2 regions of the Micromonospora sp. NBC_00421 genome follow, and region 2 is predicted to be linked to the other one. Evidence: predicted binding sites of a transcription regulator. Region 2 holds the regulator's gene; the other holds the start of a gene.
What was found. The regulator HrcA, encoded in region 2, represses chaperone genes, less so after heat shock. The targets are predictions, from matches to a motif close to GGTTNGCACNCTCNNNNNGAGNGTGCNAACC.
Positions count from the first base shown of each region.

Region 1: a site for HrcA is predicted at 1,440-1,470, ahead of groL (chaperonin GroEL). Genes of this name have one in related genera too.

Region 1 is NZ_CP107929.1:6,341,770-6,357,193, reverse strand. Features, by position in the region: gene groL (chaperonin GroEL) at 1-1,239, opposite strand, end outside; gene OHQ87_RS27260 (hypothetical protein) at 1,518-2,489, opposite strand; gene OHQ87_RS27255 (cold-shock protein) at 2,761-2,964, opposite strand; gene OHQ87_RS27250 (GNAT family N-acetyltransferase) at 3,188-3,718, shown strand; gene paaN (phenylacetic acid degradation protein PaaN) at 3,883-5,556, opposite strand; gene OHQ87_RS27240 (GNAT family N-acetyltransferase) at 5,609-6,628, opposite strand; gene thrC (threonine synthase) at 6,899-8,185, opposite strand; SAM riboswitch class I at 8,195-8,330, opposite strand; gene OHQ87_RS27230 (hypothetical protein) at 8,632-9,357, shown strand; gene OHQ87_RS27225 (DoxX family protein) at 9,414-9,863, opposite strand; gene OHQ87_RS27220 (hypothetical protein) at 10,682-12,535, shown strand; gene OHQ87_RS27215 (ABC transporter permease) at 12,658-13,914, opposite strand; gene OHQ87_RS27210 (ABC transporter ATP-binding protein) at 13,911-14,597, opposite strand; gene OHQ87_RS27205 (peptidoglycan-binding domain-containing protein) at 14,626-15,424, opposite strand, start outside.
Region 2 is NZ_CP107929.1:56,153-71,576, forward strand. Features, by position in the region: gene OHQ87_RS00230 (GlsB/YeaQ/YmgE family stress response membrane protein) at 1-192, shown strand, start outside; gene OHQ87_RS00235 (GlsB/YeaQ/YmgE family stress response membrane protein) at 493-780, shown strand; gene OHQ87_RS00240 (sugar ABC transporter substrate-binding protein) at 1,107-2,396, shown strand; gene OHQ87_RS00245 (carbohydrate ABC transporter permease) at 2,393-3,379, shown strand; gene OHQ87_RS00250 (carbohydrate ABC transporter permease) at 3,376-4,206, shown strand; gene OHQ87_RS00255 (MOSC domain-containing protein) at 4,251-4,892, shown strand; gene OHQ87_RS00260 (hypothetical protein) at 4,918-5,781, opposite strand; gene OHQ87_RS00265 (enoyl-CoA hydratase-related protein) at 5,879-6,661, opposite strand; gene hemW (radical SAM family heme chaperone HemW) at 6,681-7,904, shown strand; gene OHQ87_RS00275 (DUF4870 domain-containing protein) at 8,005-8,625, opposite strand; gene hrcA (heat-inducible transcriptional repressor HrcA) at 8,863-9,885, shown strand; gene dnaJ (molecular chaperone DnaJ) at 9,959-11,104, shown strand; gene OHQ87_RS00290 (16S rRNA (uracil(1498)-N(3))-methyltransferase) at 11,346-12,080, shown strand; gene OHQ87_RS00295 (histidine triad nucleotide-binding protein) at 12,405-12,764, shown strand; gene OHQ87_RS00300 (serine hydrolase domain-containing protein) at 12,895-14,235, shown strand; partial or broken gene OHQ87_RS00305 (PhoH family protein) at 14,377-15,123, shown strand.

The sequences.
Region 1 (15,424 bases), 950 kb from region 2:
ACCACCCGGGACGATGCCCTCCTCGACGGCGGCCTTCGCGTTGCGGACGGCGTCCTCGATGCGGTGCTTGCGCTCCTTCAGCTCGACCTCGGTGGCCGCGCCGACCTTGATCACCGCGACGCCGCCGGCCAGCTTGGCCAGCCGCTCCTGCAGCTTCTCGCGGTCGTAGTCGGAGTCGCTCTTGTCGATCTCGGCCCGGATCTGGTTGACCCGGCCCTGGATCTGGTCGGCGTCGCCGGCACCGTCGACGATGGTGGTCTCGTCCTTGGTCACCACGACCTTGCGGGCGCGGCCCAGCATGTCGAGGCCGACGGCGTCCAGCTTGAGGCCGACCTCCTCGCTGATGACCTGGCCACCGGTGAGGATGGCGATGTCGGCGAGCATGGCCTTGCGGCGGTCACCGAAGCCCGGCGCCTTGACGGCGACCGACTTGAAGGTGCCCCGGACCTTGTTGACGACCAGGGTCGCCAGGGCCTCGCCCTCGATGTCCTCGGAGATGATCAGCAGCGGCTTGCCCGACTGCATGACCTTCTCCAGGATCGGGAGCAGGTCCTTCACCGAGGAGATCTTGCTGTTGACGATCAGGAGGTAGGGGTCGTCGAAGACGGCCTCCATACGCTCCGGGTCGGTCATGAAGTACGCGGAGATGTAACCCTTGTCGAAGCGCATGCCCTCGGTGAGCTCGAGCTCCAGGCCGAAGGTGTTGCTCTCCTCGACGGTGATGACGCCTTCCTTGCCGACCTTGTCCATCGCCTCGGCGATGATCTCGCCGACGGTGCTGTCACCGGCGGAGATGGAGGCGGTGGAGGCGATCTGCTCCTTGGTCTCTACGTCCTTGGCGAGCTGGGACAGCCCCTCGGAGACGCTGGCCACGGCAGCCTCGATGCCCCGCTTCAGGGCCATCGGGTTGGCGCCGGCGGCCACGTTGCGCAGACCCTCGCGCACCAGGGCCTGGGCCAGGACGGTCGCCGTCGTCGTGCCGTCACCGGCGACGTCGTCGGTCTTCTTGGCGACCTCCTTGACCAGCTCGGCGCCGATCTTCTCGTACGGGTCCTCGAGCTCGATCTCCTTGGCGATGCTCACACCATCGTTGGTGATGGTGGGGGCACCCCACTTCTTCTCGAGCACCACGTTGCGGCCCTTCGGGCCGAGGGTCACCTTCACGGCGTCGGCGAGCTGGTTCATGCCCCGCTCGAGGCCGCGGCGAGCCTCTTCGTCGAACGCGATCATCTTGGCCATACGGTGTTGTCCTCCTGGACACTCACGGGCCACCCGGGTGTTGTGCCCCGGACGGGCCGCCTGGTGTACGCACCTTGGGGACGTCGCCACCTGGCGACGACGACGTCCTCCTCGGTCGGGCCGGACAGCCCGCGACGACCGGCCTCGTGCCACCCGACGCCATCGAGACGCCGGTGTGACCGTGGCCCTACCGCCCCGACCATTGGCACTCAGCGTATGCGAGTGCCAATGACTTGTTTAGCACTCTCCCCTGCCGAGTGCAAGCACGATCGGGCCGGTCAGCCGAGTTCCGCCGCCAGTCGCGCGGCGTTCACCGGCCCCTCCTGCGCCCGCTGCTCGGCGTACGTGACGACCAGGCCGACCAGCTGCACCAGGTAGACCGGCACCACAAGCACCGCGCTCACCAGGATCACCGCCACCGCACCCACGGCGGTGCCGGGAGCGGTGAACGGGTCGGTGCCGAACGGCAGGGTGCCTACCGACTCCACCACCCCACCGAGCACGCTGCCGAGGATCGCCACCAACGCGACCAGCGCCACCCGGCCGAGCACCATGCCCAACCGGTCGTGGAACATCCGGAACGAGCGGCCGATCGGGTTCTGCCCCTCGAACAGGTAGACCGGGCCGGCCAGGGCGAGGGCGAAGGCGAGGTAGATGCCGGGCAGCAGGCAGAGGCAGAAGCCGACCCCGACGAGCAGCCCCATCACCAGCATCCAGCCCCACAGCCCGAGGCAACGGCGGGCGCCGTAGCGCAGCGCGCCGGGCAGGTCGGTCGGCTGACCGGCGGCCTGCCGGGCCACCACCCAGGTGCCGCCGGCCCAGCCGATGCCCTGCACCACCCCGAACGCCAGGGCGACAAGCGCCACCGAGGCACCGTAGATCGCCAGGTCACTGAGGTACCCGTCGGGAAGCGAGCCGTCGGCGGGCAGCGATTCGGCGTTCGGGCCCATGCCGAGCGAGAGCAGCGACACGGCCACCGCCGGCACCACCTGGGTGAGCAGCATCAACGGCAGCAGGATCCGCCAGCCCCGGCGCAACGCCCCGGTGCACCGGGTGAACCAACCGTCCAGCCCGGCGTACGGCGGGTTGACCAGCGGGTCCTGCGGACCCCAGGGACCGCTCCCGGCGTACGGCGGGAGACCACCGCCCGGCGGGTAACCGCCACCCGGCAGGTAGCCCGGATACGGGCTGCCGACGGCGGGCGGCTGGTTGCCGGGACCCGGGTAGCCCCAGCCCGGCGGGCCAGCCACGGACGGACCGTACGGCGGCTGCCCCGGCGGCGTCCCTGCGGGCTGCTGGCCGGACGGCGACCCCCAGGAGGGCTGTCCGGACGGCGGCCCCCACGGTCCACCCGGGGACCCGGCAGCGGGGTCGGGTGGACCCGAAGGTGACTGGTCGGTCATGAACCCTCCTCAGCGAGGACGCCTGGACGGTTCACGATCTTGCCCGGCGCGCACCCCCGGCGCCATCCGTCCCGCGGACTGACCGACCGGTGGGACCGGGCGTCCGCGCGGTGGGAGGTCAGGCGATGACGCGGACCCGTTCGGCCTGCGGGCCCTTCTGCCCCTGGGCGATCTCGAACTCCACCCGCTGACCGTCGTCCAGCGCCTTGTAGCCGTCCATCTCAATGGCGGAGAAGTGGACGAAGACGTCCTGCCCGCCGTCGACGGCGATGAAGCCGTAGCCCTTTTCGGAGTTGAACCACTTGACGGTGCCCTGTGCCACGGTGCACTTCCTCACTCTGCGCGGCGCTCCACAACCCCGGGATGCCGGCGGACCGACAGCGGAGAACCACCGTTTCGGCGGTCGGTGAAGGCCGCTGAATCGGTGACCGAAATCGCACGCTACACGAGGAGTGACGACAGCGCACGACCACAAATAGGCCCAAATCAGACGGGTATCGACCCGGTCACCCATCGGCTTCCATCACTGGGGTATGCATGCGCACATGACCCACGCCCCGGCCCTGTCGGCGACCCGGCCGGCCCCCGTGCACCGGGTGCGCCCGCAGGACGCCGCCCGGATGCGGGCGCTGCGGCTGGAGATGCTCGCGGATGCGCCGCTGGCCTTCCTGGAGACCGTCGCCGAGGCCGCCGCCCGCCCGCACGCCCAGTACGCGGCCCGGATCGCGTACGTCTCCCAGGGGTGCCACACCGCCCAGTTCATCGCCGACCCGGGCGGCCGGCTGGTCGGCCACGCCGGTGGCACCGTCGCCCCCGACGAGCCCGACATGACAGTGGTCTACGCGGTCTACGTGGCCCCCGCCTGGCGCGGCACCGGCCTGGTCGGCGCGCTGATCGACGAGGTCGCCGCCTGGTCCCGCGCCTGCGGCCGGCCACAGCTCATGCTGGAGGTGGTGGTCGGCAACGACCGGGCCTACCGGGCCTACCACCGACTGGGCTTCACCGACACCGGCGTACGCGTCCCCCACCCCAAACTCCCCGAGCTACGCGAACTCCAAATGCGCCGCCCCGCCTGACCCACCCCCACCCCCACCCCCACCCCAGTCGCCCCGCCCCGGTGATCAAGAGGTTTACGTCAGTCTGAGGGATTGAATTGACGTAAGCCTCTTGATCACCGAGCACCCCACGCCCGCCCCAGCACCGGGGGCGGGGGCGGGCGGGGGGTGGGGGCGGGCGGGGGTTAGGCCGGGCGGCGGGACTGGACGATGCGGAAGCGGCTCGCCACGTAGGCGCCGTCGGTGAGGGCGGCGTTGGCGGCCGGGTTCGCGCCGCTGCCGTGGAAGTCCGAGAAGGCGGCGGACTGGTTCACGAAGACCCCGCCGGTCAGGTTGGCCGACAGGTGCACCCCGACGTCGATCGCGGCGGCCTCGACGGCGTCCAGCACCGCCTCGTCGGTCGAGTAGACGGCGGCGGTCAACGCGCCGGACTCCCCCACGGTGGACCGGAGGATCTCGATGCTCTGTGCGGTCGAGTCGGTGGCGATGACGAACGAGATCGGCCCGAACCACTCCCGGCCGTAGACCTCGGTGTCGGTGGCGGCGAGCTTGACCACGGTCGGCGTCCGGACCACCGCGTCGGGCAGCGACGGGTGGGCGACGGTACGCGACTCCAGCACCGGCTGGCCGACCTTGGTGACCTCGTCGAGCCGTTCCAGCACCCCGTCGTTGACGATCGCGCCGGTCAGCTCGACCCCCCGGGCCGGGTCGGCGGTGAGCTTGCCGATGGTGGCGGCGATGCCGGCGGCCACCTCGTCGAAGCTCTTGTGCCCCTGGTCGGTGGCGATACCGGCGGCGGGGATCAGGATGTTCTGCGAGGTGGTGCACATCTGCCCGCTGTAGAGGGTCAGCGTGAAGCCCAGGTTGCGGCACATCCCGGCGAAGTCGTCGGTGGAGTCGATCACGACGGTGTTCAGGCCGGCCTTCTCGGTGTATACCGTCGCCTGCCGGGCATTGGCCTCCAGCCAGTCGCCGTACCCGGTGGAGCCGGTGAAGTCGACGATCTTCACGGCCGGGTGCAGGGCCAGCGTCGAGGCCAGCTTCTCGCCGGGGGCCTCGGGGGCGAGCAGCACCAGGTCGGGGTCGAAGCCGGCCTCGGCGAGCACCTCCCGGGCGTACCGCACGGTGATGGCCAGCGGCAGCACCGCCCGCGGGTGGGGCTTGACGACCACCGGGTTGCCGGTGACCAGCGAGGCGAACAGCCCGGGGTACGAGTTCCAGGTCGGGAAGGTGTTGCAGCCGATCACCAGGGCCACCCCGCGCGGGACCACGTGGAACGTCTTGGTCATCCGCAGCGGGTCGCCCTTGCCGGCGGCCTTCTCCCAGCCGGCCGTCGCGGGGTGCCGGGTCATCTCCGCGTACGCGTAGGCGATCGCCTCCAGGGCCCGGTCCAGCGCGTGCGCGCCGCCGGCCTGGAAGGCCATCACGAATGCCTGCCCGCTGGTGAACTGCACCGCGTTGGCCAGCTCGAAGATGTGCCGGTGCAGCCGGTCGAGGATCTCCAGGCAGACCCCCACCCGGGCCTGCGGGCCGGCGTCGCGCCAGGCCGGCAGCGCGGCGGAGGCGGCGGCGACCGCCTCGTCCGCGCCCGGGTGCGGGTACCGCACGTCCAGGGCCACCCCGAACGGGCTCGTCTCGGTGGCCACCCGATCGCCCGCGCCAGGCTGGTCGAGCGGAAAATCACCACCGAGGTACGCCTCGAAGGCGGCCTTCCCGTCGGCGGCAGCGGTCTCGCCGTACACCCGGGGGCTTGGCGATTCGGGGTAGGCGGACCAGTACCCGCGCTCCGTGATCGCGGTCAGCGCGCGGTGCAGGGTGTCGGCGTGCCTGTCGTACAGCGGGTGCGGGGTCTCCGTCATGCCCGCCATCATGCAACAGATGTCGACCAGATCAGTAGGGGCGTGTCACAGTTCAGATGGTCAACTGCCACTCCGTGGACCCGGCCGCCGGCCGGAAACCGAGCTGTTCGTTGATCGCGATCATGTGGGTGTTCGCCGCCGCGTTGTAGGTGTCGATCACTTCCAGCTCCGGCTCGTACCCCAGGGTGTGTTCAAGGTTCTCGGCCTTGCAGAGCAGGCCGAGCCGGTGCCCCCGGTGGGCCGGGTCGACGATGGTGATCTGCTGCCAGGCGTGCCGGGTGGTGTTCGCGGCCAGGCTGAGCAGGCTCCACGCGATCAGCCGGCCGGACGCCTCGTGCACGGCGCCGACGCTGTACCGGCGGACCCCCCGCGCGTCCAGGGCACGTTCCATGCCCCGGATCCACTCGGTGTCCACCCGCTGCGGCTCCCACTCCAGGTCGCCCAGGGGGGCGTCGGTCATCAGCCGGCCCTCCAGGTCGGCGACGTCGGCGACGTACTCCTCGGGCGGATGGTCCCGCCAGCGGACCGTGCGGTAGCCGGCGGCGGCCGCCCGCGCCTCGGCCAGCAGGCCCGCCAGCCGGGCGTGGTCGAGCGTGGCGACGTCGAGCCGGCGGCGGACCTCGGCGAGCGCCGCCTTCGCACCGAGCGCCGCCGCGAAGGCCGCCCCGGGCAGTTCCCGGTCCGGCTCGCCGGGCAGTGCGGCCCGGGTCGCGCCGACCATGCGCTTGCAGCCGGCTTCCCCGAGCAGCCGCCGGGCGTGGCCGAACAGCGCCCGGCCGACCCCCCGCCGCCGGTACGCCGGATCGACCACCAGTTCGATGCTGGCGTTCTCGGTGTTGTCGAGCAGATGCAGGGTGAGCCGGACCAGCCCGACCGGCACCCCGTCGAGACGGGCCACCGACCACCGGGCGTCCAGGCCGGGCATCGGATGCCGCAGCGCTCCCTCGAACCGACGCCGGCACAGCGGCGGCAGGTCCGGTTCGTCAATCGCCTCGGCCGTCGCCGCGATCCGGTGGACCACGTCGAGGGTCGGCTGGTCGTCGGGATCAATCGGCGTGATGTCAAGGGCCACGCCGCAAGTCTTCCTGGGGACGACGAAGGGGGCCAGCGGATTTCCGCTGGCCCCCTTCGGAGGTTGGTCGGGAGGGACGTTCGCACAACGCCTCCGGCGTTGGGTCGCAAGAACTTGAAAAGTCTCCGGCGAAAGCCCTCCCGCACGGAGCATCTTGCGCCGTCCGGTTCCTGCCGTCAAGTCCTTCCCGGCGGGTTTCCGCCACTCACCGCGAAAACCCGGTCACCCAAAGATCCACTTTCCGCCCCGGGCCGCTTCCGCCCGGCCCGCTCAGGAGAGCAGGCCGGCGTCGCGGGCGGCCCGCAGGGACGGCTTGATCCGGTGGGTGGGGCCGACCTGCCCGGCGACCGCGTCGATGGTCTTCAGCCCCTCGCCGGTGTTGAAGACGACAGTCTCGGCGGTCGGGTCGAGCCGGCCGGACTCGACCAGCTTGCGCAGCACCGCCACGGTCACCCCGCCGGCCGTCTCGGCGAAGACACCTGTGGTCCGGGCCAGCAGCCGGATGCCGGCGCGGATCTCGTCGTCGTCGACGTACTCCATCCAGCCGCCGGTACGCCGCACCGCCTCCAGGGCGTACAGGCCGGCGGCCGGGTCGCCGATGTTGAGCGACTTGGCGATGCCTGTCGGCCGGACCGGGGTGATGACGTCGGTGTCGGCGTGCAGGGCGGTGGCGATCGGGTTGCAGCCGGCCGACTGGGCGCCGAACACCTTCCAACCCCCGGCCGGCGCCTCGACCAGACCGATCTCGACCAGCTCGGTGAACGCCTTATCGATCTTGGTGAGCAGTTCACCGGAGGCCATCGGGATGACCACCTGGGCCGGGATCCGCCACCCGAGCTGCTCGGCCACCTCGTACCCGAGGGTCTTGGAGCCCTCGGCGTAGTACGGCCGGACGTTGACGTTGACGAAGGCGGTGTCCTCGAACTCGTCGGTCTCCACCAGCTCGCCGCAGAGCCGGTTCACGTCGTCGTACGAGCCGTCGATGGCGACCAGGTCGCCGCCGTAGACGGCGGTGGTGATCACCTTGCCCTGCTCCAGGTCGCCGGGGATGAAGACGACCGAGGGAACTCCGGCGCGGGCGGCGTGGGCGGCCACCGAGTTGGCCAGGTTGCCGGTCGAGGCGCAGGCGAACCGGCGGAAGCCGAGCGCCCGCGCGGCGGTCAGCGCCACCGAGACGACCCGGTCCTTGAACGAGTGGGTCGGGTTGGCGCTGTCGTCCTTGATCCAGAGCGGCGCGCTGATGCCCAGCTCTGCGGCGAGCTGCCCGGCGGCGACCAGCGGGGTCAGCCCGGGATCGAGGGTGACCCGGGTGGCCGGGTCCTGGCCTGCGGGGAGCAGTGCGGCGTACCGCCAGATGTTCTGCGGGCCGGCCTCGATCTGCTCCCGGGTGACGGTGGCCAGCGCGGCGGTGTCGTAGTCGACCTCCAGCGGGCCGAAACACTCGTAACAGGCGTGCTGCGCGGCGAGCGGGTAACGGGCGGAGCAGGCGCGGCAGACCAGTGCGCGGGCGGGGCTGGCGGTGGTGTCGATACCGGGGGCGGCGAGCGTCGACGTCATGTCGGATTCCTCTCATCTTTCCCCGCATCGCACCCTGCGGCGGGGACGGAATTGGCACCTGCCCCGCCGGACGCTCAGCGATGAGCGCGCGGGGTGGTTGCCGGGGCGTCGTCGGGCCGTATCCCTCAGCCCCTCTGGATGAGGTATGCAGTTGTGCCACCGAGTCTAGGCAGCTTCGCCGCCGTCGCCCAGTCCGCTCCCACGGTGTGAACCACCCGCCCACCGGCCGCCCGCCGGCAGCACCGACAGTCGCCGATGTTTCGGGCAAGCTTCCAGCTCAACACGCCTGTCTGCGCGGCACAGAGACACCAGTACGCCGGCCCGCCGGTCGGCCCCTGACCGCGCTCCGACAGGCCGACGCGGGCCGACCGTCGAGCCGATGACCGACATTGCCGTCGATCAGTACGGTGCGGGACACCTGACGTCCGAGAGAGGACCCCCCGCCCATGCGACGGATCCCGTCGAGCCTTGCGACCCTCACCCTGGTCTGCCTGCTGACCGCCGCCTGCGGGGGTGAGCAGGGCGGAACGGGCGAGGCAGCGCCCACCGTCGGCCCGTCCACCGAGCCCTCCACCGCCTCGGTGCTCAGTGAGGCCTCGCCCGAGGCGACTCCCACCGACCCGGTGTCGTCGCCGGAGGTGAAGGCCGCCCCCACCACCGCGCCGGCTGCCACCCCGACCACAGCTGCCGCCGCCCCGGTCAAGGCCCCGATGACCTGTGCCCATCTGGCAGAGGCCCGGCTCGGCAGCAGCAAGGTGCCCTACAACGGCTATCCGGACTACCTGCCGCTGGCCGGGGGGCAGTGGTCCGGCGAGGACGGGGCCACCGTGAAGCTCCAGAAGCCGTGCGGCATCGGCGACCTCGACGGGGACGGCGCGGACGACGCGGTGGGCGCGGTGGCGGTCAACTCGGGGGGCACCGGCACCTTCTACACCCTCGCGGCGTGGCGCAACGACGGTGGCGTGCCGGCGTTCCAGGCCCTGGTCGACCTCGGTGACCGGACCCCGGTCCTGTCGATCGACGTGGCCGGGCGCAAGGCCACCGTGGTCTGGTTGACCCGCAGCCCCAGCCGGGGCATGGCCGAGCTGGACATCAAGCGGACGTCGGTCTACAAGCTCGCCGGCCACAAGCTCACCGAGGTGAGCCACACCGACGCCCCCTACAACCCCTGACCGGACGCGTCGCCGGGGAACCTCGTCGAGGTTCCCCGGCGACGCCGGTCAGTGCGTCAGGCCGGCACCGAGCTCGCCTCGGTCACCGGTGCCGGCGCGGTGTCGGCACCCTGACGGGCGAGCAGCGTGTCGAGCGCCCAGGCACCCGGGCCGAGCACCGCGATCAGCAGGAACGACCAGCAGAAGAGCGCCGACAGCTCGCCCCCGTTGCGCAGCGGCAGCAGGCCCTCGGGCTGGTGCACCACGAAGTAGGCGTACGCCATCGAGCCGGACGCGAGCAGCGCGGCGGGCCGGGTGAACAGCCCGGCCAGCACCAGCGCGCCGCAGACCAGCTGGATCAGTGCGGCCCACCAGCCCGGCCAGGTGCCGACCGGAACGGCCTTGCCGGTCATCGGGTTGCCGCCGAACAACCCGAAGACCGAGGACAGGCCGTGCAGCGTGAACAGCAGGCCGATGACGATGCGGTACAGGGACAGGATCGGCCCGCCGAGCCGAGAGACGTTCATGGGAACCTCCATGGAAGGGATTGACTCCCACCCATGATGAGGCATTAAAGCATTCAAACCTATAAAATCTTTGTTACTGGGAAGATCCCGCCTGGAAACACTACCCCACCCCGCCGCCACGGACCGGCCCACCGTCACGCGGCACCAAGACGCGTACACATCGATCGCACGGGCGAGCCTCCGCACCCGCCGTCCCATCCCGCCCCCCACCGTGGGTGACCAAGCACGCGAACGTAATGATTGTTAACTATGAATTAACTGTCATCAAATTCATAGTCCGAGTTTATGGAAAATGAATATGCACGCAATCCGCGTGGGGTCACTCCAGGGGTCACCGCGACCACCCACCCCTCGCTCGCGCGCGCAACCCTGGCTACCTCGAACGACATCACTCGGCTGCCGCGAAACGCCCGGGACACCCCGAAATTGCACTCATCGGCAACTTCCCCCCACCCGCCCAGGCCGCCCCCACGCACAAGTTCGGCAGCGACTCCGCCTGAGGCAGCAGGCCTGCCGGTTTAAAAATCATTAACAGGTTCTCCCGGGATAACGGGCGTCGTAATACGTTAGCCTCGTCACCACGTCGCTCCCGGAACTGCAGGACCACTCCCGAATTCACCCGTCCGGCCCCACACCACCCCGATCGGGCCAGCACCATCGGTGTCGGTTTTTAATTCCCATCAGTCAATGCATTTCCCTGCTCTCAGCTGCGGTTCCATGGGCAACGTCGACTCCCCATCCCCCCTGGTCGAGAGCGGTCCAGCCCACCCCGTCCCGGCTGCCGCCAGCTCATCCGGATGTTCGCGGAAAGGACCCCCGTGCGACGTCGACCACCCCTGCCCCGGCGACTGCTGCCCGCATTTGCCATCCTGATCCTGCTGCCCGTCCACGCCACTCCGGCCAGCGCCGACACCCGGCCTGAATCGGTACGGCTGCTCGCCAAGGCCGCCGCCGATGAATGCTTTGCCGGCATCGGTGTCGACTATCCACCCGGCCCGCCCTGTGCGGAGGGCCAGCCCAAGGTCAACCAGTCGTACGTCTGGGGCCTCGCCCAGGCCGGCCACCGGCTCTGGTTCGGCACCGGGGCGAACGTGCTCTGTCTGAAGCCCGAGGGTTACCAGGTCCGCGAGCCGATCCTCAACGACGACTACGTCTGCGAGTTCGGCCAGAGCCAGCCGGCCCGGAGCAACCCGGCCCTGCCGGCCACCCTCGGCGACCACCGCACCCCCGAGGTCTTCACCTACGACCTGACCACCGAGCGGCTCACCGAGCGCACCGCCGACATCACGTCCGCCTCCCCGGCGGACGCGAACCTGCTGCACACCACCGCCGGGCTGCGCAGTGCCGCCGCCCACCAGGGGGTCGTGCTCCTCGGCGGCCCGAGTGTGGTCGACGGGGTGAACGTGTTCGCCTTCGACACCGTCACCGGCCGGTACCTCGGCTCGACCAACCTCTCCGCGTACGAGAACATCAGGCACTGGGTGGTGGCCGGAGGTGTGCTCTACGCCGGGGTCGGCCTGGGTGCCAACGGCGGCGAGGCGGGTCGGGTGCTGCGCTGGACCGGCAACCGTGCCGACCCGTTCACCTTCACCGAGGTCGCCGACCTGCCCACCCAGGTCGCCGACCTCGCCGAACACCAGGGTCGGCTCTACGTCTCGACCTGGCCGAAGGCGATAGTGGACGGCTCGGTGGCCGGACGCGCCACAGGCGACGCCCCGCCGCTGCGCCCCGACCACCCCACCGGCCCGCAGGCGTCGTACTCCGACGTCGGCGAGCAGGCGCCGCGGGCCGTCGGCGGCGGCCAGGCGTCGCGCTCCGACGCGGCCGACGACACCGACCGGGCCGACCTGGCCAGCATCTGGATGAGCCCGCCGCTGGCCACCGGCGCACCCGGCCTCAACCCGGAGGACGCCGGCAACTGGACGCAGGTCTGGTCGGCCGCCGACTACGAGCCGGACCCGGTGGTACGCCGGGCGTACGCCCTCGGCGGCCTCGCCTCCTACGGCGGCCGGCTCCACTGGGGCACCATGCACGTGCCGTTGCAGGCCACCGCCCTGCACCTCTCGGTGTACCCGCCGCGCAGCCCGGCACAGCTCCAGGCCACCGTGCAGAACACCCAGCGGGCGTTCGCCGTCTTCCGGGGCCAGGACCTCGGCGGCACGCACGAACGGGTCGAGACGCTCTACGGCGAGTCGGCGCTGCCGGCCTTCGATCCGACCGCGAACAACGGCGTCGGCGCCTGGGCCCCGGCACCCACCGGCACCACCCCGGTCTACGGCGGTTCCGGCTTCGGCGACCCGTTCAACCTGTACGCCTGGAAGATGGCGGTGGCCGGTGGTCGGCTCTACGTCGGCACCATGGACTTCGCGTACATCTCGCTGGAGGGTGAGATGCCGACGCCACCGGCCGGTACGACGACGCCCCCGGCCGGCGCGGCGACCAGCCCGCCGACCTTCGGCGCCGATCTCTGGTCGTTCGACGCGCCGGGCCGACCCGCCCGCGCGGTCGACACCGGAGGCTTCGGCAACCCGCTCAACCAGGGGGTCCGCACCATGGTCGCGGACGGCCCGACGCTCTACCTCGGGATGGCGAACCCGATGAACCTGCGGACCGACCCGACGCCCGGCGTCCCGAAGGGGGGCTGGGAGCTGATCCGGGTGGGCCGCCGCTGACCCCGGCCGACCGACCCTGGCTCGGCGGCCGGTGAGATCCCGCACCGGCCGCCGGGCCAGCCGACCACCCGGGCCGGCGCCACCCACCCGGCCCCGGCCATCCGGCAGTCGGGGCGGGCCGGTCACGGGGTGGCGAGGGCCTCGGTGGGTGCGAGCCGGCTGGCCCGGATCGCCGGGTAGAGCCCGGCCAACGCGCCGATGGCGATGGTCGCCCCGATGCCGCCGGCCACCACCCAGAGCGGCACCACCGTCGGCCACCCCTGCGAGCTGGCGTAACCGGCGGTGACCAGACCGCCGAGCAGCACCCCGCCCAGCCCACCCAGGGCGGACAGCAGCAGCGACTCGGCGAGGAACTGGGTCCGGATCTGCCCCCGGGTGGCCCCCAGCGACCGCCGCAACCCGATCTCGGCCCGCCGCTCGATCACCGAGATGACCATGGTGTTGGCCACCCCCACCCCGCCGACCAGCAACGCCACCGCGCCCAGCCCGAGCAGCAGGCCGGTGAACGCCTCGTCGGTGGCCTGCTGGGCGGCGAGCGCGTCGGACGGCCGGGAGACCTGGATCTCGTTGGACTGCTCCGGGTTGGCCGTCGCCGCCAGCACCCCCCGGACCGCCTCGACGTGCTGCGCGGCCGAGCGGGTGTAGATCCGGGTCGGATGCCCGTCCAGGCCGAGATAGGTGGTCGCGGCCGACCAGCCGACAAGCGCCGACGAGTCGATTTCCGGGGCGAGCGGGACCGGCCGCAGGATGCCGATCACGGTGAACCGCCGCCCGTCGACGTACACCTGGATGTCCGGTCCGGCCGCGCCGAGCCCGAGGCGTTCCGCGGCGACGGACCCGAGCACTGTCGCCGGATACCTCGCGGTGGCCTCGTTGAGCCAGGTCCCGCTGGCCAGCGAGCCGCCGACGGTGTCGAGCAGGTCCAGCTCCACCGCCTGGGTGCCCAACCCGTTGGTCTCCGCCGCCGGAATCCGGTCCGACCGGTAGACCGGGGTGTCCGCGAGTTGGGCGGTGGCCGACACCTGACGTACCGGGCCGATCCGGCTGATCATGCCGACCGCCTCGACCGGCAACTGGGCGTCGGCACCGAAGAGGGTGCTGCCCGGCGCGACGGTGAGCAGGTTGGTGCCGAGGGCCGCCAGGGTCCGGTCCAGGTCGGCCCGGGACGACGAGGAGATGCCGACCACGCTGATCATCGCCGCGATGCCGATGGCGATGCCCAGGGCGGACAGGAACGCCCGCAACGGCCGGGTACGCAGCCCCACACCGCCCACCCGCAGCACGTCCCGCGGGCTCAGCCGGGCCGGCCGCAGCCGTTCCGGCCGCGCGGCAGCGGTCCGCCGTGCTGCGCCCGTCGACCGCAGCGGTGTCGTGGTCATCTGGGTACCCCCTCGGTCGGCGTGGCGGAGTCCGCCACGATCAGCCCGTCGCGCATCTGCACCTGCCGGGGCAGGCTCGCCGCGATCTCCCGGTCGTGGGTGATGACCACGACCGTGGTGCCGGCCGCGTGCAGCTCGTGCAGGAGCTCCATCACCCCGGCGCCGGAGTGGGAGTCGAGGTTGCCGGTCGGCTCGTCGGCCAGCAGCAGCGGCGGCTCACCGACCACCGCGCGGGCGATCGCCGCCCGCTGCCGCTCTCCGCCGGAGAGCTGGTGCGGCCGGTGCTCCAGCCGGTGCCCCAGGCCGACCCGTCGCAGCGCCGCCTCCGCCCGCCGCCTCCGCTCCCGCCGGGCCACCCCGGCATAGAGCAGGCCGTCCGCCACGTTCTCCACGAGTGGTACGCCCGCAGCCAGGTGGAACTGCTGGAACACGAACCCGATCCGGCTGGCGCGCAGCGCGGACAGTTCCCGGTCGGACAGCCGCGCGGCGTCGTACCCGTCGATGTGGACCGCGCCCGAACTGGGTCGGTCCAGGGTGCCGATCACGTTGAGCATGGTGGACTTCCCCGACCCGGACGGGCCGACGATTGCCACCAGGGCGCCCCGGTCGACGGTCATCGAAACCCCGCCGAGGGCGGCGACCGTGTCGCCGTAGCGTTTCGTCACGTCACGCAGCTCGACCACGCGGTCCGGCTGGGCGACCCGGGGTGGCTCAGTCACCGGGCATCCCCACGGTCAGCCCGTCGGCGACCCCCTCGCCGGAGACCTCCACCCGGCCGTCCGCGAAGAGCCCGGTGCGTACCGCGACGATCCGGGTGCCGGCCTCCTCCACGACCTGGAGCCCGTAACCGCCCTCGGCAAGGGTGAGCAGCGCCGCGACCGGCACGGTGAGCACGTCGGCACGTTCCGAGGCGACGAAGCCGACGTCCACCGCCGCCTTGTCGTAACCGGCGAGCACCTTCGGGTCGTCCCCGGTCACGGTGACCTCGATCTTGGTCTCGGTCTTCGCCTCCTGGCCGGTCGATGCTGCCGAGGTCTGCACCACCGTCTCGACCGTGTCGACCTTGCCGGTGCTCCGGGTGCCGTCCGGCAGGGTGATGGTCACCTCCGCGCCCTTGCGGGCCAGCCGCTGGTCTGAGACGTCGAGAGTGCAGGTGACCTGCCGGGCGGTGCCGGTGGTCGAGAGGACCGCCTTGCCCGCGCCGACGGTGTCCCCCACCTCGACGCCGTGGCTCTCCACCCGTACCTCGCCGGGGGCGTAGACGATGCGGGCCGGCTCGACCTGGCCGGTCTCCGGCAGGCCCAGGTCCTCCTGCCAGTCCCGGACCGCGTCGGCGGTCGCGGAGGTGAAGTCCTCGTCGACGGTGAAGCCGGTGTGCCCCAGCGCGGCGAGGTTCTGCTCGAACTGCTTGACGTCGGTGCCGCTCACCCCGGAACGCAGCATCCGGTACGCCGGCAGACCGCCGTAGAGCAGCACCACCGGTTCGTCGTCGACCCGGTAGAGCGTCCTG
Region 2 (15,424 bases):
CCGATCTGGCTGCACCTGCTGATCGGCGTGGGCGCCGCGCTGCTGGGCACCGTGCTGGCCCGGGCGATGGGCATCGCCACGGAGACCGCCGGTATCGACTGGACCGAGCTGCTGGTGCAGGTCGTCGTCGCCGCCATCGCCGTGGCCCTGGTGGCCGGCGTGGGTCGTCGCCGCGGCGTCTCCCACCGGTAACAGCCGTACCGCTCAGCGGGCGCCCGCACCCCTCGGGGTCGGGCGCCCGCTCGCGTCTGTCCCGACCGTGGTCGCCACCGGCCTTCCCGCCGTGCAGCTCGTCCCGCGTCGCCGCAGCTGACCGGAGGGGGCTCGTCCCGCGCCGCCGCAGCCGGCCGGAGGGATCGACCGCCGGTAGTGGGATCTAGACCGGATCGTTACCGGAACCGGTTTCGCGATTCTCCGCTTCGGGAACCTTATCGATCACCACAGCAACAACAACTCATCGAATGACATATCGACAGAAGAAGGAGGACGGTCGTGGAGTTCACCGTCTGGGGCATCATCACCGCGCTCGTCGTCGGCCTCATCGTCGGCGCGCTGGGCCGCCTGGTCGTGCCGGGTCGTCAGAACATGCCGATCTGGATGCACCTGCTGATCGGTGTCGGCGCCGCGCTGCTGGGCACCGTGCTGGCCCGGGCGATGGGCATCGCCACGGAGACCGCCGGTATCGACTGGACCGAGCTGCTGGTGCAGGTCGTCGTCGCCGCCATCGCCGTGGCCCTGGTGGCCGGTGTTGGCCGGCGTCGGGGCGTCAGCCACCGCTGACCCGTCCGCCGGTCGGTGACCGGTCGGCACGTACCACCAAGCGGATGCCCGCTCCCCGGTTCGGGGGGTGGGCATCCGCTTGTCCTCGTGTCCACGGCTCGAGCCCGACAGGGCCGTCGTAGGCCCTCCTCAGGGGCCTCCGCCTGCGATACGGTCGCCTCGCCGGGCATCCGCGGCGGCCGCCGTCGGCACCCTCGCGGCACCCGCCGTCACCATCGGCGACGGTCTGCCGGCCGGGACGGGAACCGCCCCCTGTCGTAAAGGAAATTTTCCTACTAGGGTGCGGCTAAGAAGGTAAGTGCCGGACGGCGCGAGGGAGAAGTGGCGTGAACAGGTGGAAACGGCTGGCTCCGGTCACCGCCGTCGTGGCCTCGGCCGCGATGGTGCTCGCCGGCTGCGGTGGTTCAGGCGACGACGAAGCCGCCGACGACAGCAAGCTGACGGTCTGGATGATGGGCGAGGGCAGCGCCGCCCAGACGGCGTTCCTCGACGGCGTCGAGACCGAGTTCCAACAGCGGCACCCCGACACCGACGTGGTGGTCCAGTACGTCCCCTGGCTGGAGGCGCCGAAGAAGTTCCAGGCGGCGCTCGCCGGCGGCGAGGGCCCGGACGTCACCGAGCTGGGCAACACCGAGACCCAGGGCTGGGCGGCCCAGGAGGCCCTCGCCGACGTCTCCGGCCGGTTCGGCGACTGGGCCGACGGCAAGGACGTCCTGCCGGACCTGGTGCGCAACGCCCAACTCGACGGCAAGCAGTACGGCGTCCCCTGGTACGCCGGCGTGCGCGCCATCTACTACCGCACCGACTGGTTCGCCGAGGCGGGCGTGCAGCCGCCGAAGAACTGGGACGAACTGGTCTCGGTCGCCAAGGCGGTGCAGGCCAAGAAGCCCGGCACCTACGGCATCGCCCTGCCCGGCAACTCCGAGCTGCCCTTCTACTCCTTCCTCTGGGGTGCCGGGGGCGAGATCGCCACCGACCAGGGCGGCACCTGGAAGTCCGGTTACACCAGCCCCCAGGCACAGCAGGCGGTGAAGTTCTGGACCGACCTGGTGACCGTACACAAGGTCGCCCCGCCCGCCGCCGCCGCCTGGAACGAGATCGACGCCCGCACCCAGTTCGCCACCGGCAAGGCGGCGATGGCCTTCGCCGGAAGCTGGCAGGCCGGCGCGATCAAGAAGGACAACCCCGAGATCGAGAAGGTCTGGGGCACGTTCCCGATCCCCGGCCCGGACGGCAGGCCGGCCCCGGCCTTCGCCGGCGGCTCCGACCTCGCCCTCTGGCGCGACAGCGAGCGGCAGGACCTGGCCTGGGACTACCTGACCGTGCTGCTGAACAAGAAGAACGCGCAGACCTTCGCCGGCAGTCTCGGCTTCTTCCCGGTCTACGCCGACCTCGTCCGGGGCGGCGACTACGCCGACGACAAGCTGATGGCGGCGTTCGCCAGCACCATGCAACGCACCCGGGTGACCCCGTTGACTCCGAAGTGGGTGGAGGTCAGCCGGACCCGAACGGTCACCCAGGCGATGAACAGCTCGGTCATCAAGGGTCAGAAGTCGGTCGAGCAGGCCACCGCCGACGCCGCCGCCGAGATGGAAAGCATCCTCAACGCCAAGTGAGCACTCTGACCGAGCGCACCGGGGCGGCCGCCGCGCGGGAGACCCCCGTACGGCGGCGACGCCGGGTGGACCGCCTGCCGTACCTGCTCCTGCTGCCCTGCCTGGTGGTCATCGGGGTGCTGCTGCTCTGGCCGCTGGGCCAGGTGGTGGCGATGTCGTTCTTCAAGCTGGACAACGTCCGGCAGTTGCGCGGCGACCGCGAATGGCCGTTCGTCGGGTGGGCCAACTACACCCAGATCCTCGGCGACCCGTTCTTCCGTACGGTGCTGCGCAACACGGTGCTCTTCGCGGCGGCGAACGTGCTGCTGACGATGGTGCTGGGCACCCTGGTCGGGCTGCTGCTGCACCGGCTCGGCCGCAGGATGGCCACCTTCGTGGCCAGCTGCGTGATGCTGGCCTGGGCCACCCCGGCGCTGACCGGCACGATCGTCTGGAAGTGGATCTTCGATGACACCTCCGGCCTGGTCACCTGGGCGTTCAACGCCCTGCCGGACGGGCTGTCGCAGGCGCTCTTCGGGCGCACCGACTGGTCCGGCTACGGCTGGTTCAACTCGCCGCTGCTGTTCTTGGCGATCCTGACCCTGGTGGTGGTCTGGCACTCGTTCCCGTTCATCGCGGTGAGTGTGCTCGCCGGGCTCAAGAGTGTGCCGAGCGAGCTGCACGAGGCGGCCCGGGTGGACGGGGCCGGCCCGTGGACGGTGTTCTGGAAGATCACCTTCCCGCTGCTGCGGCCGGTCTTCGGCATCCTGGTGGTGCTCTCCACCATCTGGGACTTCAAGGTGTTCACCCAACAGTTCGTGCTGGCCGGCGGCACCCAGGACCGGCCGACGTTCATGCTCGCCATCTACTCGTACGCCGAGGCGTTCTCGCCGCCGCCGAAGTACGGCGTGGGTTCGGCCGTCGCGGTCATCCTCACGCTGATCCTGCTGCTGGTGACCGGCCTGTACGTCCGGATGGTGCTCAGGCAGGAGGACGGGTCGTGAAGAAGGTCGCCCTCAACGGCGCGGGCCTGCTGGTGGCGCTCTTCGCCGCGTTCCCGGTCTACTGGATGGTCGCCACCTCGCTGAAGCCGAACCGGGAGATCTTCTCGGCCACCCCCCGGCCGGTGCCGGCCCACCCGACCCTGGAGCACTACCGGGAGATCCTCACCGGCAACCTGATCCCGGGGGTGACCTTCGGCGACTTCCTGCTCAACAGCGTGCTTGTCGCGGGGAGCACGGTCGTGCTCAGCGGCCTGGTGGCGCTGCTGGCCGCGACGGCGGTGGCCCGGTTCCGGTTCCGGCTGCGGACCACCTTCCTGATCATGCTGCTGGTGGTCCAGATGATCCCGCTGGAGGCGCTGGTCATCCCGCTGTTCCTGATGATCCAGCGGCTCGGCCTCTACAACACCCTGCCCAGCCTGATCCTGACCTACCTGGGCTTCTCGCTGCCGTTCGCGGTGTGGATGCTGCGCGGCTTCGTCGCGGCGGTGCCGAAGGAACTGGAGGAGGCCGCCGCGATCGACGGGGCGAGCCGGTCGCAGATCTTCCGGAAGGTCCTCTTTCCGCTTGTCGCGCCAGGCCTGGTGGCGACCAGCATCTTCTCCTTCATCACCGCCTGGAACGAGCTGATCTTCGCGCTGACCTTCGTCAACGACCAGAGCCGGTACACCCTGCCGGTGGCGATGACCTTCTTCTTCGGTCGGGACGACACCGCCTGGGGTTCGGTGATGGCGGCCTCCACGCTCTTCACCCTGCCGGTGATCGTCTTCTTCCTGCTGGTGCAGCGGCGGATGGTCTCCGGCCTGGTGGCCGGCGCGGTCAAGGGCTGAGGCGCGGGGCCGTCGTCGGCGGGTGGTCGTCGTAGGCTGGGCCGATGACGGGCAGGGTGACGGCGGTGAATCTCGGCGTGGTGACCGAGGCGCAGTGGGCGGGCGGCGCGAGCGGGCGCAGCGGCATCGACAAGCGGCCGGCCGACGGCCCGGTGCCGCTGCGTACCGGCGGGGTGGCCGGCGACTTCATCGGCGAACGGGCCCACCACGGCGGCCCCGACCAGGCGGTCTACGCCTACGCGCAGGAGGACGCCGAATGGTGGGCGGCCGAGCTGGGCCGGGACGTCCGCCCCGGCGGCTTCGGCGAGAACCTGACCACCTGGGCGGTGGACGTGACCGGCGCGGTGGTCGGCGAACGCTGGGCGGTCGGCTCGGCGCTGCTCCAGGTCACCAAACCGCGCACCCCGTGCATGACCTTCGCCGGCTTCTGGGGGGTGCCCGACCTGATCAAGCGGTTCACCGTCCGGGCCGCGCCCGGGGCGTACCTGCGGGTGCTGCGCGAAGGTGAGGTCGGCGCCGGCGACCCGGTCGAGGTGGTGGACCGGCCGGCGCACGGGGTCACCATCGGCGAGGTGTTCCGGGCCATGAGCCTGGAACCGGAGCTGCTGCCCCGGCTGCTCACCGCCTCCGAACTGCCCGCGCCGACGATGGAGAAGGTCCGTCGCCGGTTGAACGTCGCCGGCTGACCGCACCGGCCCGCCGACCGGGCGGTCAGGTGCGGTCGGCGAAGACCTCGGCCAGCACCCGGGGCTCGGCGGCCCGGCCGTCGGCGACCTTCGCCCACCGGCCGTTGTCGGCGGTCCACTCCAGGCCGCCGAAGCGGACCCGCTTCACCCCGTGGTCGGGGGCGTGCGAGACCAGCCAGTGCGCGTACCGCCAGCCGTCGCGGGCGTCCGCGGCGGGCACCGTCACGTCGGTCAGTTCGGCCACCGCGCCGGCACCGGGCAACCCCCAGTCCAGGGTCAGGCCGCGGGTCAGCTCGGCGGTCGCCGCCTGCCCGCGCATCACCGGGGTACGCCCGACCGTGCAGGCCACCGCGCCGGTCGCCTCACCGAACAGGGCCCGCGCCAGCACCTGCGACTCGTCCGCCCACTTCTGGTAGGCCTGCGGGTACGCCGACCGCTGCACCGCCTGGGCGGCGTCGGTGACCTCCATCCGTTCCCAGCCACGGACCTTCTTCAGCGCCTTGTAGAACCGGTTGGCCGCGTACCGTTCGTCGCGGATCTGGTCCGGGGTGCCCCAGCCCTGGCTGGGTCGCTGCTGGAACAGGCCGAGCGAGTCCCGGTCACCGTGGGCGAGGTTGCGCAGCCCCGACTCCTGGTACGCGGTGGCCAGCGCGACCACCACGGCCCGCTCGGGCATCTGCCGCTGCATGCCGATCGCGGCGATGGTGGCCGCGTTGGCCATCTGGTCGGCGTCCAACTTCACGGTGCCGTCGGCCTGCACGGTGCAGGTGCGGCTGGCGGTGGGCAGCCGAAGCTGACCGCCGAGCTGACGGACTCCCCAGACCCCGAGCATGGCGAGCACCGCCACCACCACACCGGCTGCCACGAATGTCCGTGTTCGCACCCGCACCTCCTGTTTCAGGGTCGGAGCCAGCCTACGTCGTCATTCTGGGAGCCCGGGTCGGTCGACTGGTTCACGTTCCCGCGCGTAATCAGAAGAAACCAGCTCAATCCGTCGGTACCCAGGCCGCGTCCCGCCGCTCGCGGAAGGCAGTCACGCCCTCACGGCCCTCGGCGGACAGGAAGTAGCCGGTGGACCGGGCGGACAGTTCGGCGATCTCCGCCCGCAGGTCGGGGGCCGCCGGCCGGCGCAACAGCTCCTTCGTCCCGGCCAGTGCGCCAGGCGCTCCCCGGACCAGCGAGGCGCAGTACCGGGCCACCGCCGCGTCCAGCCCGTCGGCCGGCACGGCGGCGGTCACCAGACCCACCTCGGCGGCCCGCCGGCCGTCGAAGGTGTCCCCGGTCAGGTACAGCTCGGCGGCGGCCCGGGGGTGCAGCCGGGGCAGCACGGTCGCCGAGATGACCGCCGGGATCACCCCGATCCGCACCTCGGTGAAGGCGAACGTCGCCTCCTGCGCGCAGACCGCCAGGTCGGCCGCCGCGATCAGGCCGAGCCCACCGGCCCGCGCCGGCCCGGCCACCTTCGCCAGCACCGGCTTCGGGCACTCCCGGACCGCCACCAGCACGTCGCCGAGCATCCCGGCCGGCACCGACCCGCTGGCGTACGCCGCCGCCGTCTCCTTCAGGTCCGCCCCGGAGCAGAAGACCGGGCCGGTGTGGTCCAGCACGACCACCCGGACCGCCTCGTCGGCGACCGCCGCGGCGATCCCGGCCAGCAACCCGGTCATCAGCGCGGTGGACAGCGCGTTGCGGTTGTGCGGGCTGTCCAGGGTGAGGGTGGTCACCCCACGGGCCGTGGCGACCCGCACGAGTCGGTCGGGAGAGGTCATGCCGGGCACACTAGTGGCCATGCCCGGCGTCCTTCCAGATGGTGAGACCGTTCCCGTCGACGGTGCGCTGCCCGCCACCGCGCTGCGTGCCGTCGGCGCGCGCGGGTTCGGCGTGTACCTGCACGTGCCGTTCTGCGCCAGCCGGTGCGGTTACTGCGACTTCAACACATACACCGCCGCCGAGTTGGGCGGGGGTGCCGACCGCGAGTCGTACGCCGACACCGTGCTCGCCGAGTTGGCGCTCGCCGCCCGGGTGCTCGGCGACGCCCGACCGCCGAGGGTGGACACGGTCTTCGTCGGCGGCGGCACGCCGACCCTGCTGCCCGCCGACGACCTGGCCCGCCTGCTGGACGGCATCGACCGCACCTGGGGGCTGGCCGCCGACGCCGAGGTGACCACCGAGGCCAACCCCGAGTCGGTCACCCCGGAGTCGCTGAAGACCCTGCGGGCCGCCGGCTACACCCGGATCTCGCTGGGCATGCAGTCCGCCGCCCCCGGGGTGCTGGCGATCCTCGACCGCACCCACCGCCCCGGCCGGGCCGCCGAGGCCGCCCGGGAGGCCCGCGACGCCGGGTTCGACCACGTCAACCTGGACCTGATCTACGGTACGCCGGGGGAGCGCGCCGAGGACTTCGCCGCCTCACTGGAGCAGGTGGTGGCCGCCGGGGTCGACCACGTCAGCGCGTACGCCCTGATCGTGGAGGACGGCACCCGGCTGGCCGCCCGGATGCGGCGCGGCGAGCTGCCGTACCCCTCCGACGACGTGGCGGCGGACCGTTACCTGGCCGCGGAGGCAGCCCTCGACGCGGCCGGTTTCTCCTGGTACGAGGTCTCCAACTGGGCCCGCACCGAGGCCGCCCGGTGCCGGCACAACCTGCTCTACTGGACCGGCGCCGACTGGTGGGGCCTCGGCCCGGGGGCACACAGCCACGTCGGCGGGGTGCGTTGGTGGAACGTCAAACACCCCACGACGTACGCGCAGCGGCTCGCCGCCGGGCACTCACCCGGCCTGGCCCGGGAGGTCCTCACCCCGGCCGAGGCGCACATGGAGGACGTGATGCTGCGGCTGCGGCTGGCCTCCGGGTTGCCGCTTGCCGCGCTTGACGACGCCGGCCGGGCCGGTGCCGCCCGGGCGCGCGACGCCGGGCTGCTGGACCCCTCGGCCTATCCGCAGGGGCGGGCAGTGCTCACCCTGCGCGGCCGGCTGCTGGCCGACGCGGTGGTCCGCGACCTGCTGCCCTGAGCGCGCGACCCGGGCCGGTCCGTGGCGGTGCCGGGCCGGCGCACGACGGTGCCCGGCCCGGGGTGGTTCCCGGCCGGCCGGGGGAGCGGCCGACCGGGGCTCACTTGATGAAGCTGGTGGACATCGGGTAGCGGTAGGCCTGCCCCTCGTTGGCCTTCATGCCGGCGATGATCCCGAACAGGATCTGGATCACCACGACCGCGATGCTGGGCAGGAAGAGCAGGCACCAGCTCACGAAGAGCAGCACGAACGCGATGATCGACCAGAGGATCTGGAAGTTCAGCGCGGCCAGCGCCTGGGCCCGGACGGCCGGCGACTGCTGACCGCGTACCAGGTAGGCGATCAGCGGGGCGACGAAGCCGAGCGGACCGAAGCTGATCAGCGCACCGGCGGCACCGCCGAAGTGCGCGACAAGTGCCCAGGTCTTGTCCTCGTTGTTGGCGTAGCCACCGGCCGGGGCGCCGTACGCGCCGGCGGTCGGATATCCGCCACCGGCCGGGGGGTAGCCGCCCGGCGGCGGGTAGCCACCGGACGGACCGTAGCCGCCCGACGGCGGCTGGTCACCGGTGGGCGGCGGATACCCGCCGGGCGGGGGATACCCGCCCGACCCCGGGGCACCGGACAGTGGTGCGGTGGGTGGCTCGTATGGCGAGCCCTGGCCAGCGTTCGGGTCCGGCGGGTAGCCGTCCCCCGCGCCGGGCGGGCGAGGTGGTTCAGTCATGCCGCCACGGTAGGGGCTGCCGGCAAGGGCGCACCAGAGCGACACTGGTGAGGTTGGCCTCGACGTTCGGTCAGCGACCGCGCCGGCCGCCCGCCGGGGGCGGCCACACCGACGGTCCGTCGTTGATCATCGCGGCGGCGGTACTGCCGTCGTAGACTGGCACTCGCTACAGTCGAGTGCCAGAGCGGTTGCCGGGCGCAGCGGCTGCCCCGGTCGACGTGCATCAGGAGGTGGGAGATGGGTCTCGACGACCGCAAGCTCGCCGTGCTGCGGGCGATCGTCGAGGACTACGTCGCCACGCAGGAACCCGTCGGCAGCAAGACGCTCGTCGAGCGGCACCAGCTCGGGGTCTCCCCGGCCACCGTCCGCAACGACATGGCGGTGCTGGAGGAGGAGGGCTACATCCGGCAGCCGCACACCAGCGCCGGCCGGGTGCCCACCGACCGCGGCTACCGCCTCTTCGTCGACCGGCTCTCCCGGGTCAAGCCGCTCAGCCCGGCCGAGCGCCGGGCCATCGAGCGCTTCCTGGTCGGCGCGGTCGACCTGGACGACGTCGTGCACCGCACCGTGCGCCTGCTGGCGCAGCTCACCCGGCAGGTCGCCGTGGTGCAGTACCCGTCGCTGGCCCGCTCGTCGGTGCGGCACCTGGAGCTGGTGCCGATCTCCACCACCCGGCTGATGCTGGTCATGATCGCCGACACCGGGCGGGTGGAGCAGCGGCTGGTCGAGCTGCCCGCGCCGGTGCCCGCCGACGACGTCACCGACCTGCGCCGGTTGGTCAACGAGAAGCTGGTCGGCAGCCGGTTGTCCGACACCCCGCCGTTGGTCCAGGCGCTTGTCGAGGAGTCCGCGCCGCACCTGCGCGGTGCCATGACCACCCTCTCCACCGTGCTGCTGGAGACCCTCGTCGAGCGCACCGAGGAGCGGCTGGCGCTGGCCGGCACCGCCAACCTCACCCGGGGCGGCCTGCTCGACTTCCAGGGTTCGCTGCGTCCCATCCTGGAGGCGCTCGAAGAGGAGGTGGTCCTGCTCAAGCTGATCGGCGAGGCCGAGCCGAGCACCACCCGGGTGCTGATCGGCGACGAGAACGAGATCGACAACCTCCGCGCCGCCTCGGTGGTCAGCACCGGGTACGGCCCGGGCAGCACCATCGTCGGCGGGTTGGGTGTGCTCGGCCCGACCCGGATGGACTACCCCGGCACCATCGCCACGGTGCGGGCCGTGGCACGCTACGTGGGCGAGCTGCTGGCCCAGAACTGACCAGTCAGGGCCGACGGCCGGCTCCGGCCGCCGACCGGCGCAACGCGAGACGAACATGAGGACACGGAACGCAGTGGCCAGGGACTACTACGGCATCCTCGGCGTGAGCCGGGAAGCCTCCGACGACGAGATCAAGCGCGCCTACCGCAAGCTGGCGCGGCAGTTCCACCCGGACGTCAATCCGGACCCGGAGGCACAGGAGAAGTTCAAGGACATCAACGCCGCGTACGAGGTCCTGTCGGACGATCGGAAGCGGCAGATCGTCGACCTGGGCGGCGACCCGCTCGCCCCGGGCGGCGGGGGTGCCGGCGGCCCGGGTGGCCCCGGTGGGGCGGGCCCGTTCGTCGGTTTCCAGGACATCATGGACGCCTTCTTCGGCGGCGCCGCCGGTGGCGCACGCGGACCGCGCCCGCGTACCCGGCCGGGTGCCGACGCGATCCTGCGGCTGGAGCTGGACCTGCACGAGACCGCCTTCGGCGTCGAGGCCCCGATCACCGTCGACACCGCCGTGCTCTGCACCACCTGCTCCGGGGCGGGCACCGCAGCCGGCACCCACCTGGCGACCTGCGAGGCGTGCGGGGGCCGGGGCGAGGTGCAGTCGGTGCAGCGGACCTTCCTCGGCCAGGTGGTCTCGGCCCGCCCGTGCACCGTCTGCCAGGGCTACGGCACCACCATCCCGCACCCCTGTCCCACCTGCGCCGGCGACGGCCGGGTGCGGACCCGCCGCTCGCTGACCGTGAAGATCCCCGCCGGGGTCGAGGACGGCATGCGCATCCGGCTGGCCCAGCAGGGCGAGGTCGGCCCGGGTGGTGGCACCGCCGGTGACCTCTACGTCGAGATCCACGAGCGCCCGCACGACGTCTACTCCCGCAAGGGCGACGACCTGCACTGCCGGGTCACCGTCCCGATGACCGCCGCCGCGCTGGGCACCCGGCTGACCATCAAGACGCTGGACAGCGAGGAGACCGTCGACGTCAAGGCCGGCACCCAGCCGGGCAGCACGCTGCGGCTACGCGCCCGGGGCGTACCGCACCTGCGCGGCACCGGCCGGGGCGACCTCTACGTCCACCTCGACGTGCGTACCCCCACCAAGCTCGACGCCGACCAGGAGAAGATGCTGCGGGACTTCGCCAAGACCCGGGGCGAGGAGGTCGCCGAGCTGAGCAAGCAGGGCGGTTTCTTCTCCCGGATGCGCGACGCCTTCAACGGCCACGCCTGACCGGCCCGTTCGGGCTCGCGCCTGATCGTTCCGGTCGGGGTCGGGCTGTCGGGGTCGGGCCGGCGCTGCCGCGTCGCTCCGGTCGGGGTCGGGCCGGCGCTGCCGCGTCGCTCCGGTCGGGGTCGGGCCGGCGCTCCCGCTCCCGCTCCCGCTCGGGGTCGGGGTCGGGGTCGGGGTCGGGGTCGGGTGATCGTGGGACCAGCCCCGACCGGCTCAGGCTCGGCCGGTTAGCCTGATTGTCGTGTCCGCGTCGCTGTTCCTGGTCGAATCGCTGCCCACCGCCGACCAGTTCACCCTGGACGGCCCCGAGGGGCACCACGCCGCCACCGTGCAACGGGTACGCGTCGGCGAGGAGCTGCTGCTCGCCGACGGCCGGGGTGGCACCGCCGGCGCCGTGGTCACCGCCGTCGCCCGGGGCACCCTCGACCTCACCATCACCTCCCGGGGGTACGTCGACGCGGACGTCCCCCGGCTGGTCGTGGCGCAGGGCATCGCCAAGGGGGACCGGGGCGAGCTGGCAGTGCAGGCGATGACCGAGGTCGGGGTGGACGAGATCGTGCCCTGGGCGGCGTCCCGCTCGGTGGTGCAGTGGCGCGGTGACCGGGGCGTACGGGCCCGGGCGAAGTGGGCGGCGACGGCCCGGGAGGCGGCCAAGCAGGCCCGCCGGGCGCGGCTGCCGGTGGTGGCCGGAGCGCCTGACGAGTCGACCGCCACGGTGGCCAGACGGATCGCCGGGGCGGCAGCGGCGTTCGTGCTGCACGAGGAGGCCGACGAGCGCCTCACCGCGGCGGAGCTGCCGGCCACCGGCGAGATCGTCCTGGTCGTCGGGCCCGAGGGCGGCATCGCCCCGACAGAGCTGACCACCTTCACCGAGGCCGGCGCCCACCAGGTACGCCTCGGCCCCTCGGTCCTACGTACCTCCACCGCCGGCGTGGCCGCCCTCACCGTCCTAGCCACCCGCCTCTCCCGCTGGTAAATCCCCCACCCCCACCCCCACCCCGGTGATCAAGAGGTTTACGTCACCCTGAAGCACATCCCCACCCCCAAACCTCTTGATCACCAACCGCCAACGCCGGCTCCGGCGTGGTAGGTCCGGTGATCAAGAGGTTTGCGTCATCGGTGGGCTTGAAATTGACGTAAACCTCTTGATCACCGGGGCGGGGGTGAGGGGGGTGGGTGAGGGAGTGGGGGGAGGGAGGTGAGGGGGAGGGGGAGGGAAGGCGGGGCGGGCGGGTGAGGGCGGGAGGGGTGGGGTGGGCGGGGGGCGGGGGTGGGCGGGGGTGGTCTTTAGACTTGTGGGATGGGAGACGACTGTCTGTTCTGCCGCATCGTCGCCGGGGAGATCCCGGCCACCATCGTCCGGGAGACCGGCACCACCCTCGCCTTCCGCGACATCGGTCCGAAAGCGCCGGTGCACGTGCTGGTCATCCCCAAGGAGCACTACGCGGATGTGGCGACGCTCGCCCAGGGTGACCCGGGGCTGGCCGGTGAGGTGCTGGCCACGGCCGCCGCGGTGGCTGAGGACGAGGGACTGACCGGCGACGGGTTCCGGCTGATGTTCAACACCGGCCCGTACGCTGGCCAGGAGGTCTTCCACGTGCACGCCCACCTGCTCGGCGGCGCACCCCTCGGCCCGATGCTGGCCCGGGACCTGGCATGACGCCCGTGGATGGGGGGCACGTGACGGTCGAGGGTCGGGACGCGTGACGCCTGACGGCCCGGGGCCGGGGGTGTCGCCCGAGGCGGGGACGGGCGTCGACGGGGCGGGGGTGCACCACCGGCTGGAGCGGATGGTCCAGCAGGTCCAGGCGCAGGCCCGGGTGCCCGCCCTGGCGGTGGCGCTGCACCGGGCCGACCGTGCGCTCTGGACCTACCAGGTCGGCGGCACCGGCAACGGCACCGTGCTCGGCCCGGCGACCCGCTTCCGGATCGGCTCGGTCACCAAGACCTTCACCTCGGTGCTGGTGATGCAGTGCCGCGACGACGGGCTGCTCGACCTCGACGACCCGCTGAGCCGGCACCTGGAGCTGCCGGCGCACGGCGAGCTGACCGTACGCCGGTTGCTCTCGCACACCGCCGGGCTGCAACGCGAGCCGTACGGGGACGTCTGGGACACGCTGCGCGCGCCGCAGGTGGACGACCTGGTCGCCGACCTGATCCGGGTCGAGCGGGTGCTGCCCACCGGTCGCCGCTACCACTACTCCAACCTGGGGATGGCGCTGCTCGGTCGGCTGGTCGGCGTGCTGCGGGGCAGCACCTGGGCGGAGGTGCTCGCCGCACGGGTGCTCACCCCGCTGGGGCTGGCCGACACCTCGGTCGACCCGGGGCCGTCGGCGGCGACCGGGTTCCTGGTCGACGCGTACTCCGACGAGGCGCATCCGGAACCGCCGACCGACTTCGGGGCGGTCGGCCCGGCCGCCCAGCTGTGGAGCACCGCGACGGACATGGCCCGTTGGGCGGCGTTCCTGGCCGACCCGACGGCGCTGGATCCGACCGGGGCGGTGCTCGCCGCGACCACCCTGGACGAGATGCGCTGGCCGGTGACCACCACCGACGAGACCGCCTGGTCGGCGGGGTTCGGGCTGGGACTGATCCTGGTCACGTACCCGGACCGGGTGGTGCACGTGGGGCACGACGGGGCGATGCCCGGTTTCCTGGCCGGCGTGTACGGCCGGCGCGGCGGTGCCGGTACGGCGGGCGCGATGGGCTGCGCGGTGCTCGCCTCCTCGGGCACGGCGAGCGAGGTACTGGAGCTCCCGCACCGGTTGCTCGTCGCCTCGGCCGAGCACGCCCCGGCGGACATCGAGCCGTGGGAGCCCGGTCCGGGTGCGCCCGGACCGTGGCGCGGGCTGCTCGGCCGCTGGTGGGGCGAGGGTTTCGAGTACGTCTTCTTCTGGCACGACGGGGCGCTGCGGGCCCGGGGTGCGGACGACCCGGCGGGGAGGCCGCCGGCGGTCTTCGCGCCGATGCCCGAATCCCCGGACGTGTTCCGGACCGTCGCCGGGCGGGAGATCGGGGAGCTGCTGCGGCTCACCCGGGACGCCGACGGGAAGGTGGTCGGGATGCACTGGGCCACCTACCGTTTCACCCGCCACCAGGAGACCTTCGACAGGTACGACTTCCGTGCCTGACGGGTCGGCCGGAAGGGGCGGGGAAATGGACGCGGTGCCGCCGGTGCGGAGCGGATACGATGGGAGTATCGTCCGCACGCCGCGCCGGCAGGGCACGGCGCGAGATGGAAGCAGGTGGCGCAGGGCCCCACGGCCCGATCTATGACCGGCACCCCACCTCCCGGCCCGCCCCGGGTGCAGACCAGGATCACGGTTCCCGATGCCAAGATCATGGTCAACCTGCTCGGCGCGGGCGACGAGATCCTGCGACTCGTCGAACGTTCGGTCACCAGTGACGTGCACGTACGCGGCAACGAGATCACCATCACCGGTGCGCCCGCGGACAACGCTCTCGCCGAGCGTCTCTTCAGCGAGCTGCTCGAACTGATCGAGAAGGGCGAGACCCTGACCACTGACGCTGTCCGGCGTACCGTCGGCATGCTCGAGCAGGGCGGCACCGAGCGGCCCGCCGAGGTGCTCACCCTCAACATCCTCTCCCGGCGCGGGCGCACCATCCGCCCCAAGACGCTGGGCCAGAAGACCTACGTCGACTCGATCGACGCCAACACGATCGTGTTCGGCATCGGCCCGGCCGGCACCGGCAAGACCTACCTGGCGATGGCGAAGGCCGTCCAGGCACTTCAGGCCAAGCAGGTCAGCCGGATCATCCTGACCCGGCCGGCGGTCGAGGCGGGCGAGCGGCTGGGCTTCCTGCCGGGCACCCTGAACGAGAAGATCGACCCCTACCTGCGCCCGCTCTACGACGCGCTGCACGACATGCTCGACCCGGAGACCATCCCGAAGCTGATGGCCGCCGGCACCATCGAGGTCGCGCCGCTGGCGTATATGCGGGGTCGCGCACAGCCGTACGACGCACAGGTGCTGACTCCGGAGGGTTTCCGACCGTTCGGGTCGCTGCGGGTCGGTGACCTGGTCATCGGCGCGAACGGGACGCCCACGCCGGTGATCGGCATCTACCCGCAGGGCCCCAAGCAGGTCTACCGGGTCACCACGCAGGACGGGGCCTCCACCCTCTGCTGCGGTGAACACCTCTGGACGGTGGCCACCCCGGAGGACAAGCGGCGCGGCGGTCGGCGCACCCTCGAGACGCACGAGATGATCGGCAAGGAACGGCGGGGTCACATCCGCCGGTACGAGCTTCCGGTCGTGGCACCGGTGCAGCTCGAGTCGCAGGACGTTCCGCTCGACC